DNA from 2 places in the Streptomyces sp. SID5464 genome. Region 1 is predicted to be linked to the other one. Evidence: riboswitches for the same ligand, from Rfam matches in the RefSeq annotation. Region 1 holds a riboswitch; the other holds the start of a gene.

Region 1 (7,914 bases):
TGCGGTGGGCGTTCTGCGCGAGCAGGGCGTAGAACTGCGGGATCTCGATGGCCGGTTCGGACAGCCGCAGCGGGCCGGCCGGCTGGCGGTCCAGGCCCGTGGCGATCCGGCGCAGGTCGAGCCAGGGGATGCCGACGCCGCCACCGGGGGCGTGCGGGTTGAGCCAGAGGCCGTAGTGGTCGGGGTAGAGGGCCCGGGCGACGTCGACTCCGTCGATCACCTCGTAACTGCGGTTCCAGCCGCTGGCCGAGAGCTCCTGGGCGGAGGTCACACAGGGGGCGTAGCCGCAGCCGTCGACCTCCATGTTCCCGTACTGGGCGTCGGGGGAGCCCGCCTGGCCGTGCCAGAGGAGCATCCAGATCTGGCCGGAGTGCGGGGTCGCGAGCGCGCGCAGGAGTGCCTCGTAGGCGTCGTAACGCCCGGGCGTGACCTGGCGCAGCATGTGCTCGACCTGTCCGGCCGCGGCCGTGCCGCTCGCGCTCACCTTTACCGCCCCTTCGTACAACGCCTCGACCGTGACCTAGCTTAAGCCCGCCCGGGAGCTCGGGGCCTGGTGCCGGTTTGCTACCGCTGGTAGAAGGGCCGGACCCGGTCCCTCATCCAGTTGCCCACCGGGTCCTCCGTCACGTCCAGGAGCACCAGGTTGACCGGCCAAGGAGCCGGGGACGTCGTGACGGCCCGGGTGAGGGCTTCCAGGGGGAGGGCCCGCAGGTCGCCTTCCCACTGGGAGAGTTCGACGCCCACGAACATCACCGGGTCGGCGGTCTCGATCGCGGCGAGGCAGCGGCGGGCGGTGAGGACGACGCCGATCGCCTCGAACTCGGCGGAGGCGGCGGCGAGGAAGTCCACCGGGTCGTCCTGCCAGTCGGGCTCGAAGAGGCGGACCCGGCCGCCGCTCGCGGGGCCGTCCAAGGGGGTCCGGCCGGCCCGGCAGAGCTCGGCCACGGCGGGCGGCGGGAGCGGTATGCCGACCACACCGCCCGGGTTGACGGCTATTCCGGCGTGCGGCGGCAGGCCGCGGGCGAACTCCACGGCGGGCGCGATCGTGTACGACATGTGGGAGCCGACGACCTGGCGGAACTGCTCCTCGGAGCTGAACACCGGTACATACGCCTGGCCCTCGATCTCGATGCCGGGCAGATCCAGGGGGCCGCTCTGCGGGCCGCCGCCGTTCGGCAGGGGGACCCAGACGAAACTACGGCCGAGCACCTCGACGATCCGCCCGCCGGCCGCCGGCCCGGCGCCGAGGGAGGCCGAGAGCACCTCCTCCAGTTCGTTGCCGGGCCATCCGCCGTGCGGGTGGGTCTGCGTGTGCGCCGGGAAGTCCGCGGAGAAGTCCGCCGGGAAGTCCATCTGCCTACCGCCTGCCTGGAACCACTGCTGAGGCTCAAAAGGCTAACGGCTCACCGGCCCGCGGCGGTCAGCCCGTGAACCCGATCCGGCGCAGGGTGCCCGCCGCGTCCCGGTCGACGAGGATCGCCGAGCCGCAGCCCGCGGGCAGTTCGCCCCGCTCCACGGAGCGCAGCAGGCGGTTGGTCGCCGCGCGGTGGCGCAGGAACGCGTACCGCGAGACACCGCGGCCGCGGTCGCGCTGGCCGGCCAGGGCCTCCTCGGGGGTGACGTCGAGCATGAGCAGATGCAGGGTGCCGCCCCGGCGGCGGGCTTCGCGGGCCAGCCAGCGGCGGACCCAGGCCTGCGTGCCGCAGTCGTGCACGACGACGCCCTCGCCGGTGCGCAGGGCGCGGCGCAGCCCGGCGTAGTGGGCGAGGCGGACGAGCGGGCGGTAGAACCCGTACGGCAGGAAGCTCGGCATGCGGCTGTCCCAGCGGTCGCGGGTGTCCTGGGAGTCGATGCGCCGGCCCGGCACGGTGCGCCGCATCAGCGTGGACTTGCCGCTGCCGGGCAGACCCGTGACCACGACGAGGTCGCGGGGGCCGAAGAGCAGCGCGTGCGGGCCGCGGCCGGCGCGCTCGCGCAGATCGCGGACGACCGGCAGCGGGCCGCAGGCCGCGGCTGCCGGAGCGGCCGGCTGCTCGGGCAGCGCGATGCCCGACGTCGTGGCGTAGGCGGTGGTCCTGTTCACCGTGATCGTCCTCCCCTGGGGCCAGGTACGGAGTCCCATCCCCGCCGAGTGTAAAGAGAAGGTAATGCCCGATGTCTCTGGTTTTAGTCCTCTTCCCGCAACAGGCCTGCTACAGGGTGGTCCCCCTGCCACCCGGCGACGATGCGTGCAATGATGTGCGCGCCAACTGCATACCGGCCGTTTGAATCCGCGCGGGAGAGTCCCCAGCACCGTCCGACGCTGGGGCGCCGAAGGAGCAAGTCCCTCCCTTGAATCTCTCAGGCCCCGTTACCGCGCGGGCGAGGCACATCTGAAAAGCGGGCCGCACCCTTCTCTCGCAGCTTCGGGAAGTGGCGTGGCTCCACCCAAGGTGCAAGCCGTGTCCCCTGTGGTCATGGCGAACCTCTCAGGTTCCGATGACAGATGGGGAGGAACGACCTCGCCCGTCATGCCCTTGGAGACGACCGCCCGATGAGCAGTACGCCACTGCGCCACACCGCGCTCGATGCCCTGCATCGTTCGCTCGGCGCGACGATGACCGACTTCGCCGGCTGGGACATGCCCCTGCGCTACGGCTCCGAGCGCGACGAGCACAACGCCGTGCGCACGAAGGCCGGGCTCTTCGACCTCTCCCACATGGGGGAGATCACCGTCACCGGCCCGCAGGCCGCCGCCCTCCTCGACTTCGCCCTGGTGGGCAACATCGGCGGCGTGAAGCCGGGCCGCGCCCGCTACACCATGATCTGCCGGGCCGACGGCGGCATCCTCGACGACCTGATCGTCTATCGCCTGGGCGAGACCGAGTACATGGTCGTCGCCAACGCCTCCAACGCCCAGGTCGTCCTGGACGCGCTCAGCGAGCGCGCCGCCGGCTTCGACGCCGAGGTGCGCGACGACCGGGACGCCTACGCGCTGATCGCCGTACAGGGGCCGGAGTCCCCCGGCATCCTGAAGTCCCTCACGGACGCCGACCTCGACGGCCTGAAGTACTACGCCGGGCTGCCCGGTACGGTCGCGGGCGTCCCGGCGCTGATCGCCCGGACCGGGTACACCGGCGAGGACGGCTTCGAGCTGTTCGTGAAGCCGGAGCACGCGGTCGAGCTGTGGCAGGCGCTGACCAAGGCGGGCGAGGGCGTCGGGCTGGTCCCCTGCGGGCTGTCCTGCCGGGACACGCTGCGGCTGGAGGCCGGCATGCCGCTGTACGGGCACGAGCTGTCGACCTCCCTCACCCCCTTCGACGCGGGCCTCGGACGGGTGGTGAAGTTCGAGAAGGAAGGCGACTTCGTGGGCCGCGCGGCCCTGCGTGAGGCCGCGGAGCACGCGAACCACGAGCCGCCGCGCGTCCTGGTCGGCCTGATCGCCGAAGGCCGCCGGGTCCCCCGCGCCGGGTACGCCGTCGTCGCCGAGGGCAAGGTGATCGGCGAGGTCACCTCCGGGGCCCCCTCCCCCACGCTGGGCAAGCCGATCGCGATGGCCTACGTCGACGCCATGTACTCCACGCCGGGCACGGCCGGTGTCGGTGTGGACATCCGGGGCAGTCACGAGCCGTACGAGGTCGTGGCGCTGCCGTTCTACAAGCGTCAGAAGTAGACACTGGCCGGAGGGCCGCGGCACCGCCTCGTGCCCGTCGTCCCAGCTCACCAGCAGTCCCCCCTTCCACAGCACTCCCGCGCGTACAGGAGAATCCAGGCCATGAGCAACCCCCAGCAGCTGCGTTACAGCAAGGAGCACGAGTGGCTGTCGGCCGCCGAGGACGGCGTCTCGACGGTCGGCATCACGGAGCACGCGGCCAACGCGCTCGGCGATGTCGTGTTCGTCCAGCTTCCCGAGGTCGGCGACTCCGTGTCCGCCGGCGAGACCTGCGGCGAGCTGGAGTCGACCAAGTCGGTGTCCGACCTCTACTCCCCCGTGTCCGGTGAGGTCACCGAGGTCAACGAGGACGTGGTGAACGACCCGTCGCTGGTGAACTCGGCCCCCTTCGAGGGCGGCTGGCTGTTCAAGGTGCGGGTCACGGACGAGCCGGGCGACCTGCTCTCCGCCGACGAGTACACCGCGTTCTCCGCCGGCTGAGGAGTCGTAGCCGTATGTCCGTCCTGAACACACCCCTGCACGAGCTCGACCCGGCCGTGGCCGCCGCGGTCGACGCCGAGCTGCACCGGCAGCAGTCCACGCTGGAGATGATCGCCTCGGAGAACTTCGCTCCGGTCGCGGTCATGGAGGCGCAGGGCTCGGTCCTCACCAACAAGTACGCCGAGGGTTACCCGGGCCGCCGCTACTACGGCGGCTGCGAGCACGTCGACGTGGTCGAGCAGATCGCGATCGACCGCGTCAAGGAGCTGTTCGGCGCCGAGCACGCCAACGTCCAGCCGCACTCGGGCGCCCAGGCCAACGCCGCCGCGATGTTCGCGCTGCTCAAGCCGGGCGACACCATCATGGGTCTGGACCTCGCGCACGGCGGGCACCTGACCCACGGCATGAAGATCAACTTCTCCGGCAAGCTCTACGACGTCGTCGCCTACCACGTGGGCGAGGCCGGCCGGGTCGACATGGCCGAGGTCGAGCGGCTGGCGAAGGAGTCCAGGCCCAAGCTGATCGTCGCGGGCTGGTCGGCCTACCCGCGGCAGCTGGACTTCGCCGCGTTCCGCCGGATCGCGGACGAGGTCGGCGCGTACCTGATGGTCGACATGGCGCACTTCGCCGGGCTCGTCGCGGCGGGGCTGCACCCGAACCCGGTGCCGCACGCGCACGTGGTGACCACGACCACCCACAAGACGCTGGGCGGCCCGCGCGGCGGTGTGATCCTCTCCACGGCCGAGCTCACCAAGAAGATCAACTCCGCTGTCTTCCCCGGTCAGCAGGGCGGTCCGCTGGAGCACGTGATCGCGGCCAAGGCGGTCGCCTTCAAGGTCGCGGCCTCGGAGGACTTCAAGGAGCGCCAGCGCCGTACGCTGGAGGGTGCCCGCATCCTGGCCGAGCGTCTGGTGAAGGACGACGTCCGGGCCGTGGGTGTGGACGTCCTGTCCGGCGGCACGGACGTGCACCTGGTCCTGGTCGACCTGCGCCACTCGGAGCTGGACGGTCGGCAGGCCGAGGACCGCCTCCACGAGGTGGGCATCACGGTCAACCGGAACGCGATCCCGAACGACCCGCGCCCGCCGATGGTGACGTCGGGTCTGCGGATCGGCACGCCGGCCCTGGCGACCCGGGGCTTCGACGCCGAGGACTTCGCGGAGGTCGCGGACGTCATCGCCGAGGCGCTGAAGCCGTCCTACGACGCCGAGGCGCTCAAGGCCCGGGTGAAGGCCCTGGCCGACAAGCACCCGCTGTACCCGGGTCCGCACACGGGTTCGCACTCATAACGAAGAAACCTTTCAGGGTGCCCCGTTCCGCGTGGGCGGGGCGCCCTGCCCCCTCGCACCACCCCCGTAGTCAGGAGTCCCCGTGGCCATCTCGGTCTTCGACCTGTTCTCGATCGGCATCGGCCCGTCCAGCTCCCACACCGTGGGTCCGATGCGCGCGGCCCGGATGTTCGCCCGGCGGCTGCGCAACGAGGAACTGCTCGCCCCGACCGCGAAGGTCCGCGCCGAGCTGTACGGCTCCCTCGGCGCCACCGGCCACGGCCACGGCACGCCCAAGGCGGTGCTGCTCGGCCTGGAGGGCGACTCGCCGCGCACGGTGGACGTGGAGACGGCCGACGAACGGGTGGAGACGATCAAGGCCGCCGGCCGGCTGAGGCTGCTGGGCGAGCACGAGATCGCGTTCTCCTACGACGACGACATGGTCCTGCACCGTCGCAAGGCCCTGCCGTACCACGCGAACGGCATGACCCTGTGGGCGTACGACTCCTCGGGCGCGGAGCTGCTGACGAAGACGTACTACTCGGTCGGCGGCGGCTTCGTCGTCGACGAGGAAGCGGTCGGCGCCGACCGCATCAAGCTCGACGACACCGTGCTGAAGTACCCCTTCCGCACGGGCGACGAGCTGCTGCGCATGGCCCAGGAGACCGGCCTGTCCATCTCGGCGCTGATGCTGGAGAACGAGCGCGCCTGGCGCACCGAGGAGGAGATCCGCGCCGGTCTGCTGGAGATCTGGCGGGTGATGGAGGCGTGCGTGGCACGCGGCATGTCCCGCGAGGGCATCCTGCCGGGCGGTCTGAAGGTACGCCGCAGGGCCGCGAACACCGCCCGCAAACTGCGCTCCGAGGGCGACCCGAAGGCCCTCGCCATGGAGTGGATCACCCTCTACGCGATGGCGGTCAACGAGGAGAACGCGGCCGGGGGCAGGGTCGTCACGGCGCCGACGAACGGCGCGGCCGGCATCATCCCGGCCGTCCTGCACTACTACGTCAACTTCGTGCCGGGCGCCGACGAGGAGGGCGTGGTCCGCTTCCTGCTCGCCGCGGGCGCGATCGGCATGCTCTTCAAGGAGAACGCGTCCATCTCCGGCGCCGAGGTCGGCTGCCAGGGCGAGGTCGGCTCGGCCTGCTCGATGGCGGCGGGCGCGCTGGCCGAGGTCCTCGGCGGTTCTCCGGAACAGGTCGAGAACGCCGCCGAGATCGGCATGGAGCACAACCTCGGCCTCACCTGCGACCCGGTCGGCGGCCTGGTCCAGATCCCGTGCATCGAGCGCAACGGCATGGCCGCGGTGAAGGCCGTCACGGCCGCGCGCATGGCGATGCGGGGCGACGGCTCCCACAAGGTGTCCCTGGACAAGGTCATCAAGACGATGAAGGACACCGGCGCGGACATGTCGGTGAAGTACAAGGAGACGGCCCGGGGCGGGCTGGCGGTGAACATCATCGAGTGCTGAAGTCGCTGGTTCCCGCCGGAACCCCTGTGCGACGTTTTTTCGAGTGTCCGTCAGGTGGTCGGATCAGACGTCACCGCTCACGGTGACGCACCCCGCCGCCCGTCGAAGTTGACATTCCCACGTCAGTGCGGAAGAGGCCGTGTCATGGTGGTGAACACAACTCCCCTCCCCCCACCAGCACTTCAGGGAGCCTCCCATGCTGCGCGGCATCGACGTGAGCGCCTACCAGTCCTCCTCCTACGACACCGACGGCCTGTCCTTCGTCTTCGTCAAGGCGACCGAGGGTCGTTCCTACGTCAACCCCAGACTCGCCGCCCAGACGAGACGCGCCCGGGACCACGGGCTGGTCGTCGGCTTCTACCACTTCCTCTGGCCCGGCAACCTCGGCGCCCAGGCCGAGTACTTCGTCAGCAAGGCCCCGGACCGGCCGGGGGACATCCTCGCCGTCGACTGGGAGACGACCAGTGACGGAACGCACGCGAGCAACGCGGAGAAGGACCTGTTCATCCGGAAGCTGAAGGATCTCCGGCCGGACAACCAGGTCGTCCTCTACGCCAACCGCGACTTCTGGCTCAACGTCGACACGACCTCCTACGCGGGCGACGGCCTGTGGATCGCCGACTACGTCAGCGCGGGCAAGCCCCGCATCAAGGCGAAGTGGCGCTTCCACCAGTACACGGACGACCCGCTGGACAAGAACGTGGCCGACTTCGCGAGCAAGGCGGCACTGCGGGAGTGGGCGGAGGACGCCTGATCGAGAACCGTGCGCGGGCCCCCGCGCCGCCCTGGTACCGCAGCATGCGCATCAGGGCCCGAGCGGGAACATACTTGCCTTTAGAGGTGAGACCTTGCCTTCAGAGGTGAGACCCATGGCGCCTGTGCGAGATGAATTCGACGCGTCTCCGCCCGCAGAACCGCGCGATCTCCTCGATGCGTCCCACGACGCGGTCGCGCTGGTGTCCACGGCCGGCCGGGTGATCGGCTGGACGCGGGGCGCCGAAGCGCTCCTCGGCCACTCCGGTGCGGAGGTGGTCGGGCGCCCC
Region 2 (7,914 bases), on a different contig from region 1:
TCTTCCTGGACGACGTGACGGTCTCCCGGCGGCATGTGGAGTTCCGCCGCGGGCAGGACGGCTCGTTCACGGTGGCCGACGTGGGCAGCCTGAACGGCACGTACGTGAACCGCGAGCGGATCGACCAGGTCGCCTTGAACAACGGCGACGAGGTGCAGATCGGCAAGTACCGGCTGGTCTTCTACGCCAGCCAGCGGGGCTACTGACCGGATTCCGGCCGGGGAACCCCGCGAAGGTCCGTCCGTCAGGGAAGGTCCATGCTGCAAACACCGAGCGGCGGTGCCGGGCACGGCACCGCCGCCACGGACAGGCTGATGAGCATCGGCACGGTGCTGAACGTGCTGCGCGACGAGTTCCCCGAAGTCACCATCTCCAAGATCCGTTTCCTGGAGGCGGAGGGGCTCATCGAGCCGCAGCGGACCCCGTCGGGGTATCGCAAGTTCAGCGCTCACGACGTCGAGCGTCTCGGCCATGTCCTGAGGATGCAGCGGGACCACTATCTGCCCCTGAAGGTGATCCGCGAGCATCTGGAGGCCATGGAGCGCGGCGAGGCCGTCCAGCTGCCGGCCCTGGGCCGTCAGCGCGACGGCGAGAGCGTGGCCGAGCCGCCCGAGGCGCCCACGGCGGCCAGGATCGGGCGCCAGGAGCTGCTCGCCGCCGCCGGTGTCGGCGAGGAGGAGCTCAGGGAGTGGGAGTCGTACGGGCTCGTCACTCCACTGGAGGACGGGGTGTACGACGCGGAGGCGGTCACGGTGGCCTCGCTGATCGCCGAACTGGGGCGGTTCGGGATCGAGCCGCGGCACCTGCGGGTGATGAAGGCCGCCGCCGATCGCGAGGCCGGGCTCGTGGACCAGGTGGTGGCCCCGCTGAAGCGGCACCGGAACCCGCAGACCAGGGCTCATGCCGAGACCCGTACCAAGGAGCTTGCGGGGCTCACGGTGAAGTTGCACGCGGCGCTGGTGCAGACGGCGCTCGGGGTGCGGCTGCCGTGAGACGGCCGGTCGTGGGCGGGCCGGATCAGGCGCCCGTTCCCGGCCCGACTACCCAAACGTCCCGAGCACGGCCTAGGGTTGCTGTGTGAACGAGCTCGATGTCGTAGGTGTCCGGGTGGAAATGCCCTCCAACCAACCGATCGTGCTGCTGCGTGAAGTGGGGGGCGACCGTTACCTCCCCATTTGGATCGGACCGGGGGAGGCGACGGCGATCGCCTTCGCCCAGCAGGGCATGGCTCCCGCGCGGCCGCTGACCCACGACCTGTTCAAGGACGTGCTGGAGGCCGTCGGCCAGGAGCTCACGGAAGTGCGCATCACGGACCTGCGTGAGGGCGTCTTCTACGCGGAGCTGGTCTTCGCCAGCGGCGTCGAGGTGAGCGCCCGCCCGTCCGACGCCATAGCGCTGGCCCTGCGCACCGGGACACCGATCTACGGCAGTGACACGGTGCTCGACGACGCCGGCATCGCGATCCCGGACGAGCAGGAGGACGAGGTGGAGAAGTTCCGCGAGTTCCTCGACCAGATCTCCCCGGAGGACTTCGGCAGCAGCAGCCAGTGAGCGCTGGATTCCGGCGAGAGCCGGATGGCGGGGAGTGGCGGCGGCCAGTGAGGCGTGTGGGCGGCCCGGCGGACGATGTGGTCCGCGGCAGGGTCGCCCGCCGTGTGTGACGGGTGAAATGCCCGCATGTGCCGGAGGCGAGTGAGAGCGTCACGCGGCCCGTATCGGAGGCATTCGGCTAGCCTTTCCCCGCGGTGGGGCACGGGAAACCACTCTTAGGGTGATTATCACTCGGCGTGGCGAGTGTGGCGATCGTTGACGCACCCCGGGTGACTGCCTACCGTCGAGAAGGCAGGTCAAGGACGGAGGTCGGCGTGAGAAGCAGCGGCGACGGTACGGCTGGGGGTGGCCCCGAGCGCAGTCTCAGGGCGAGCGGTCCGTACCCTCCCCCGGGCTCACGGCTCCGCCCGAGCGGGGGGCGCCCCCAACCGGGCGGCGTGGCTGATCACGTTCCGCAGCGACCGACGGCCGTGCCGAGCAGCGGAGGGACGACGTCCATGGCGTCCGAGCAGATCGGCTATCGCGGCCCCACCGCCTGTGCGGCCGCCGGTATCACCTACCGGCAGCTCGACTACTGGGCCCGCACCGGCCTCGTCGAGCCGAGTGTGCGCCCCGCCTACGGGTCGGGGACGCAGCGGCTGTACAGCTTCCGGGACGTCGTCGTCCTGAAGATCGTCAAGCGGTTCCTCGACACCGGGGTGTCGCTCCAGAACATCCGCACGGCCGTCCAGCACCTCAGAGAACGCGGTTTCCGCGACCTGGAGCGGATGACGCTGATGAGTGACGGAGCGACGGTCTACGAGTGCACCTCGCCGGACGAGGTCCATGCCCTGCTCCAAGGGGGTCAGGGCGTCTTCGGGATCGCCGTCGGTGTGGTGTGGCGGGATGTCGAGAGCGCGCTGTCCCAGCTGCACGGCGAGCGGATCGACACCGGCGAGACCCTGGTCGGGCCCAACCCTGCGGACGAGCTGGCGCGGCGGCGGAACCGGGCCGTCTGAGTCGTCCGGCAGGGCGGTGGCTTCGTGGTTGTTACCGGCGGGACGTTTCCGCGCCGGGCTGCAAGCGCTTTCTCCCGGGGGCGTAGGTGCGTTGGCGGGGGCGTTGTCAGTGGCGTAGGGCAGCATCGGAGATGTGAGAACCGCGCCCACGATCCTGCATCTCGACATGGATGCCTTCTTCGCCTCGGTGGAGCAGGCGTCCAAGCCGAGTCTGCGCGGGAAGGCCGTCGTCGTGGGCGGGCTCGGGCCGCGGGGTGTGGTGGCCACGGCGTCGTACGAGGCCAGGGTCTTCGGTGTGCATTCGGCGATGCCGATGGGGCAGGCCCGGCGGCTCGCGCCCCATGCCGCGTATCTCGTGCCGCGCTTCGGTTTCTACAAGGCGATCAGCGAGCGGGTGATGGAGCTGCTGCGGGCGTTGTCGCCGCTGGTGGAGCCGCTGAGCCTGGACGAGGCGTTCGTGGACCTGGAGGCCGGTGGAGCGGCCTGGGACGAGCAGTCGGCGCGGCTGGTCGGAACGCGGTTGCGCGCGGACATACGGGCCGTCACCGGGCTCACGGGGTCGGTGGGGCTCGCCGCCTCCAAGATGCTCGCGAAGATCGCTTCGGAGCAGGCCAAGCCGGACGGACTGGTGGTGATCGAGCCGGGGACCGAGCGGGCGATGCTGGGGCCGATGTCGGTGCGGACGTTGCCGGGGGTCGGGCCGGCGACCGGTGACCATCTGCGGCGGGCCGGGATCACCACGGTCGAGGAGATCGCCGAGGCGGGGGAGGACGAGCTGGTCCGGCTGCTGGGCAAGGCGCACGGGCACGGGCTCTACGCCATGGCGCTGGCGCGGGACGACCGGCCTGTCGTGGCGGAGCGGGAGGCGAAGTCGGTGTCGGTCGAGGACACCTACGACGTGGACATCCACGACCGGGTGCGGGTCGGTCTAGAGGTGCAGCGACTGGCCGATCGGTGTGTGCGGAGGCTGCGCGGGGCGGGGCTGTCCGGGCGGACCATCGTGCTGAAGGTGCGGCGGTACGACTTCTCGACGCTCACCCGGTCCGAGACGCTGCGCGGACCGACGGACGATCCCGGGGTGATCCGGGAGGCGGCGGCCAGGCTGCTCGACTCGGTCGACACGACGGGCGGTGTGCGGCTGCTCGGGGTGGGCGTCAGCGGTCTCGCCGACTACACGCAGGAGGATCTCTTCGCGCAGGCGGCGGGGGAGCGGGCGGAGACGGAGGGGCCCGTCGAGAAGGATGCCGTGGCGCCGGTCGAGGAGCAGCCGGCGCTCGCCGAGCGGCGGTGGCCCGCCGGGCACGACGTACGGCACACCCTGTTCGGGCACGGGTGGGTGCAGGGCAGCGGTCTGGGGCGGGTCACCGTGCGGTTCGAGACGCCCGGCTCGGAGCCCGGGCGGGTGCGGACCTTCCGCGTCGACGATCCGGACCTGGAGCCGGCTGATCCGTTGCCCCTGGTGTTATCGAGACCGGAGGAGAGCCCTGGGACGGAAGGTGGGGCCGGAGCCGTGGGGCTGCGGTCCGCTGCTCCATAGGTGGCTTGCCGGGCTTCAGGCCGTCTCGTCCGTGCCCGCCAACTTGCCGAAGTCGCGGTCCGCGAGAGGGGGAGGCGCGGTGACGTCGAGGCCGTAGTGGTGGTAGAGCTGCAGCTCTTGCTCCGGGGAGAGGTGGCGGCCCACGCCGAAGTCGGGGGCGTCCTTGATCAGGGCGCGGTCGAAGGGCACGTGGAGGGCGCCGTCGATCAGTTCGCTGGGCTCGAGGGGGACGAAAGCGTCCCTGCTGAACAGGCCGGTCCGTATGGCCGCCCATTCCGGCTCGCCGGTGGCGTCGTCGAGGTAGACCTCGTCGATCGTGCCGATCCTGGTTCCGTTGCGGTCGAACGCCTTGCGGCCGATCAGGTTGCGCGGATCGATATCGGTTCGCACGGGCCCTCCACATGGGTCGCAACTCATCCGTAAGCACAACAAAACGGCACAATCGGAGAGGTGGCCACTCGAAGGTTCGTCCGTGAGCCTCGCTGGTACGCTGGCAGCGGCTGCTGACCCCGTGCGGGAGAGTCCTCCAGACACCATCGGAGGCGCCGAAGGAGCAAATCCTCCCCGGAATCTCTCAGGCTCACGTACCGCACGGACGAGGTCACTCTGGAAAGCAGGGCGGGTGTCGACGGCTTCCGCTCTCACCGACGGTGAAAGCCGGAGGCCTTCGGGCGATCCGGTGAAGCTCTCAGGTTGAGATGACAGAGGGGGAGGCCGTCCGGGTACCCGTGCCGTGGTGCCCCTCGAAGGTCGTGTCAGACCAGGAGGCCTCCGCAAATGACCGCCCATCGCATCCCGCTCTCCGAACTCGAAGAGGCAGTCCCCTTCGAGCAGCGCCACATCGGCCCCGACCACGAGGCCTGTGCCAAGATGCTCGCGCAGGTCGGCTACGGCTCGCTGGACGAGCTCACGGCCGCCGCTGTCCCGGCCGTGATCAAGAGCGCCGAGGCGCTGGACCTGCCGGGCGCCCGCAGCGAGGCCGAGGTGATCGCCGAGCTGCGCTCCCTCGCCGACCGCAACCAGGTCCTCGGCTCCATGATCGGGCTCGGGTACTACGGCACGTTCACGCCGCCGGTCATCATGCGCAACGTCATGGAGAACCCGGCCTGGTACACGGCCTACACGCCGTACCAGCCGGAGATCTCGCAGGGGCGGCTCGAGGCGCTGCTCAACTTCCAGACGATGGTCGCCGACCTCACCGGACTGCCCACCTCCGGTGCCTCCCTGCTCGACGAGGGCACCGCGGCCGCCGAGGCCATGGCGCTGTCGCGGCGCCTCGGCAAGAACAAGAAGGGCCTGTTCCTGGTCGACGCGGACGCCTTGCCGCAGACCATCGCCGTGATCCAGACCCGGGCCGAGCCGACCGGCGTCGAGGTCGTCGTCGCCGACCTCGGCGAGGGCATTCCCGCCGAGATCGCCGAGCGCGAGATCAACGGCGTGCTGATCCAGTACCCGGGCGCCTCCGGGGCCGTACGGGACATCAAGCCGGTCGTCGACCAGGCGCACGAGCTCGGGGCGCTCGTCACCGTCGCCGCGGATCTGCTCGCCCTGACGCTGCTGAAGTCCCCCGGTGAGCTCGGCGCGGACATCGCCGTCGGGACGACACAGCGCTTCGGCGTGCCGATGGGCTTCGGCGGTCCGCACGCCGGTTACATGGCGGTCAAGGACAAGATGGCGCGCAGCCTGCCCGGGCGGCTCGTCGGCGTGTCCGTGGACGCCGACGGGAACAAGGCGTACCGGCTGGCGCTCCAGACGCGTGAGCAGCACATCCGCCGCGAGAAGGCCACCAGCAACATCTGCACCGCCCAGGTGCTGCTCGCCGTCATGGCCGGCATGTACGCCGTCTACCACGGGCCGGAGGGCCTCAAGGGCATCGCGCGGCGCACCCACCGGTACGCCACGGTCCTCGCCGCCGGGCTCGCGAACGGCGGGGTCGAGGTCGTGCACGGGTCCTACTTCGACACCCTGACCGTGCGCGTCGCGGGCCGGGCCGCCGACGTCGTGGCCGCCGCGCAGGAGAACGGGGTCAACCTGCGGCTCGTCGACGCCGACCACGTCTCGATCGCCTGCGACGAGACCACCACGCGGGCCCAGCTGCGTGCCGTATGGGCCGCCTTCGGGGTCGAGGGCGTCGTCGAGGCGCTGGACGCGGCCACGGAGGACGGGCTTCCGCAGGCCCTGCTGCGGACCGACGAGTACCTGACGCACCCCGTCTTCCACCAGCACCGCTCCGAGACCGCCATGCTGCGCTACCTGCGCCGGCTGGCCGACCGCGACTACGCGCTCGACCGGGGCATGATCCCGCTGGGCTCCTGCACCATGAAGCTCAACGCGACCACGGAGATGGAGCCGGTCACCTGGCCCGAGTTCGGGCAGCTGCACCCCTTCGCGCCCGCCGAGCAGGCCGGCGGCTACCTCACGCTCATCCGTGAGCTGGAGGACCGTCTCGCCGAGGTCACCGGGTACGACAAGGTGTCCCTCCAGCCGAACGCCGGGTCGCAGGGCGAGCTGGCCGGTCTGCTCGCCGTACGCGGGTACCACCGGGCCAACGGGGACGAGCAGCGCACCGTGTGCCTGATTCCCTCGTCCGCGCACGGGACCAACGCCGCGAGCGCGGTGATGGCGGGCATGAAGGTCGTCGTCGTGAAGACCGCCGAGGACGGCGAGATCGACGTCGAGGACCTGCGGGCGAAGATCGAGCAGTACCGCGACGAGCTGGCGGTGCTGATGATCACGTACCCGTCCACGCACGGCGTGTTCGAGGAGCACGTCTCCGAGATCTGCGCCCAGGTGCACGAGGCGGGCGGGCAGGTCTACGTCGACGGGGCCAACCTCAACGCGCTCGTCGGACTCGCCAAGCCGGGGCACTTCGGCGGGGACGTCTCGCACCTGAACCTGCACAAGACCTTCTGCATCCCGCACGGCGGTGGCGGCCCCGGTGTCGGTCCGGTGGCGGTGCGTGAGCACCTCGCGCCGTACCTGCCGAACCACCCGCTCCAGCCCGAGGCGGGCCCTCACACGGGTGTCGGTCCCATCTCCGCGGCGCCGTGGGGCTCCGCCGGCATCCTGCCGATCTCCTGGGCGTACGTCCGGCTCATGGGCGGCGAGGGGCTGAAGCGGGCCACGCAGGTCGCGGTGCTCAGTGCCAACTACATCGCCAAGCGCCTGGAGCCGCACTACCCGGTGCTCTACACCGGCCCCGGCGGGCTCGTCGCGCACGAGTGCATCATCGACCTGCGCCCGCTGACCAAGGCGACCGGGGTGAGCGTCGACGACGTCGCCAAGCGGCTGATCGACTACGGCTTCCACGCGCCGACGATGTCGTTCCCGGTGGCCGGGACGCTGATGATCGAGCCGACCGAGTCGGAGGACCTGACCGAGCTGGACCGGTTCTGCGAGGCGATGATCGCCATCCGTGCGGAGATCGAGAAGGTCGGCTCCGGCGAGTGGCCCGCGGACGACAACCCCCTGCGGGGTGCCCCGCACACCGCCGGGACCCTCGCCGGCGAGTGGGAGCACGCATACAGCCGTGAGGAGGCCGTCTTCCCGGCCGGGGTCTCGACCGCCGACAAGTACTGGCCGCCGGTGCGCCGCATCGACCAGGCCTTCGGCGACCGGAACCTGGTCTGCTCCTGCCCGCCGCTGGACGCCTACGAGGACTGATCGGCCGCCCGGTCGTCCGGGCGCAGGAGAGGGGCCCCGCACCGCGGAGCCCCTCTCGTCATTCGGCGGCGAGGGACACCTCGGTCGACTTGATCAGGGCGACGACGGGGGTTCCGGCCGACAGGCCGAGGTCGTCCGCGGCGTCCCTGGTGATCGCGGCGGTCA

The links. Region 1 has a riboswitch for glycine ahead of gcvT (glycine cleavage system aminomethyltransferase GcvT). Riboswitches for the same ligand answer to the same signal wherever they lie in the genome.
Region 2: linked by a shared signal. The riboswitch ahead of gcvP (aminomethyl-transferring glycine dehydrogenase) and the one ahead of gcvT (glycine cleavage system aminomethyltransferase GcvT) in region 1 are both predicted to bind glycine.

Annotation. Positions count from the first base shown of each region.
Region 1 covers NZ_WWIQ01000077.1:54,105-62,018, reverse strand. The annotation lists gene GTY47_RS39020 (enhanced serine sensitivity protein SseB C-terminal domain-containing protein) at 1-484, opposite strand, end outside; gene GTY47_RS39015 (enhanced serine sensitivity protein SseB) at 565-1,353, opposite strand; gene GTY47_RS39010 (AAA family ATPase) at 1,421-2,083, opposite strand; glycine riboswitch at 2,266-2,366, shown strand; gene gcvT (glycine cleavage system aminomethyltransferase GcvT) at 2,534-3,652, shown strand; gene gcvH (glycine cleavage system protein GcvH) at 3,755-4,132, shown strand; gene glyA (serine hydroxymethyltransferase) at 4,147-5,421, shown strand; gene GTY47_RS38990 (L-serine ammonia-lyase) at 5,504-6,871, shown strand; gene GTY47_RS38985 (glycoside hydrolase family 25 protein) at 7,068-7,625, shown strand; gene GTY47_RS38980 (SpoIIE family protein phosphatase) at 7,741-7,914, shown strand, end outside.
Region 2 covers NZ_WWIQ01000075.1:234,642-242,555, reverse strand. The annotation lists gene GTY47_RS37445 (FHA domain-containing protein) at 1-206, shown strand, start outside; gene GTY47_RS37440 (MerR family transcriptional regulator) at 258-992, shown strand; gene GTY47_RS37435 (bifunctional nuclease family protein) at 1,078-1,551, shown strand; gene GTY47_RS37430 (MerR family transcriptional regulator) at 1,866-2,549, shown strand; gene GTY47_RS37425 (DNA polymerase IV) at 2,683-4,086, shown strand; gene GTY47_RS37420 (PRC-barrel domain-containing protein) at 4,102-4,476, opposite strand; glycine riboswitch at 4,591-4,686, shown strand; gene gcvP (aminomethyl-transferring glycine dehydrogenase) at 4,864-7,749, shown strand; gene GTY47_RS37410 (TOBE domain-containing protein) at 7,808-7,914, opposite strand, start outside.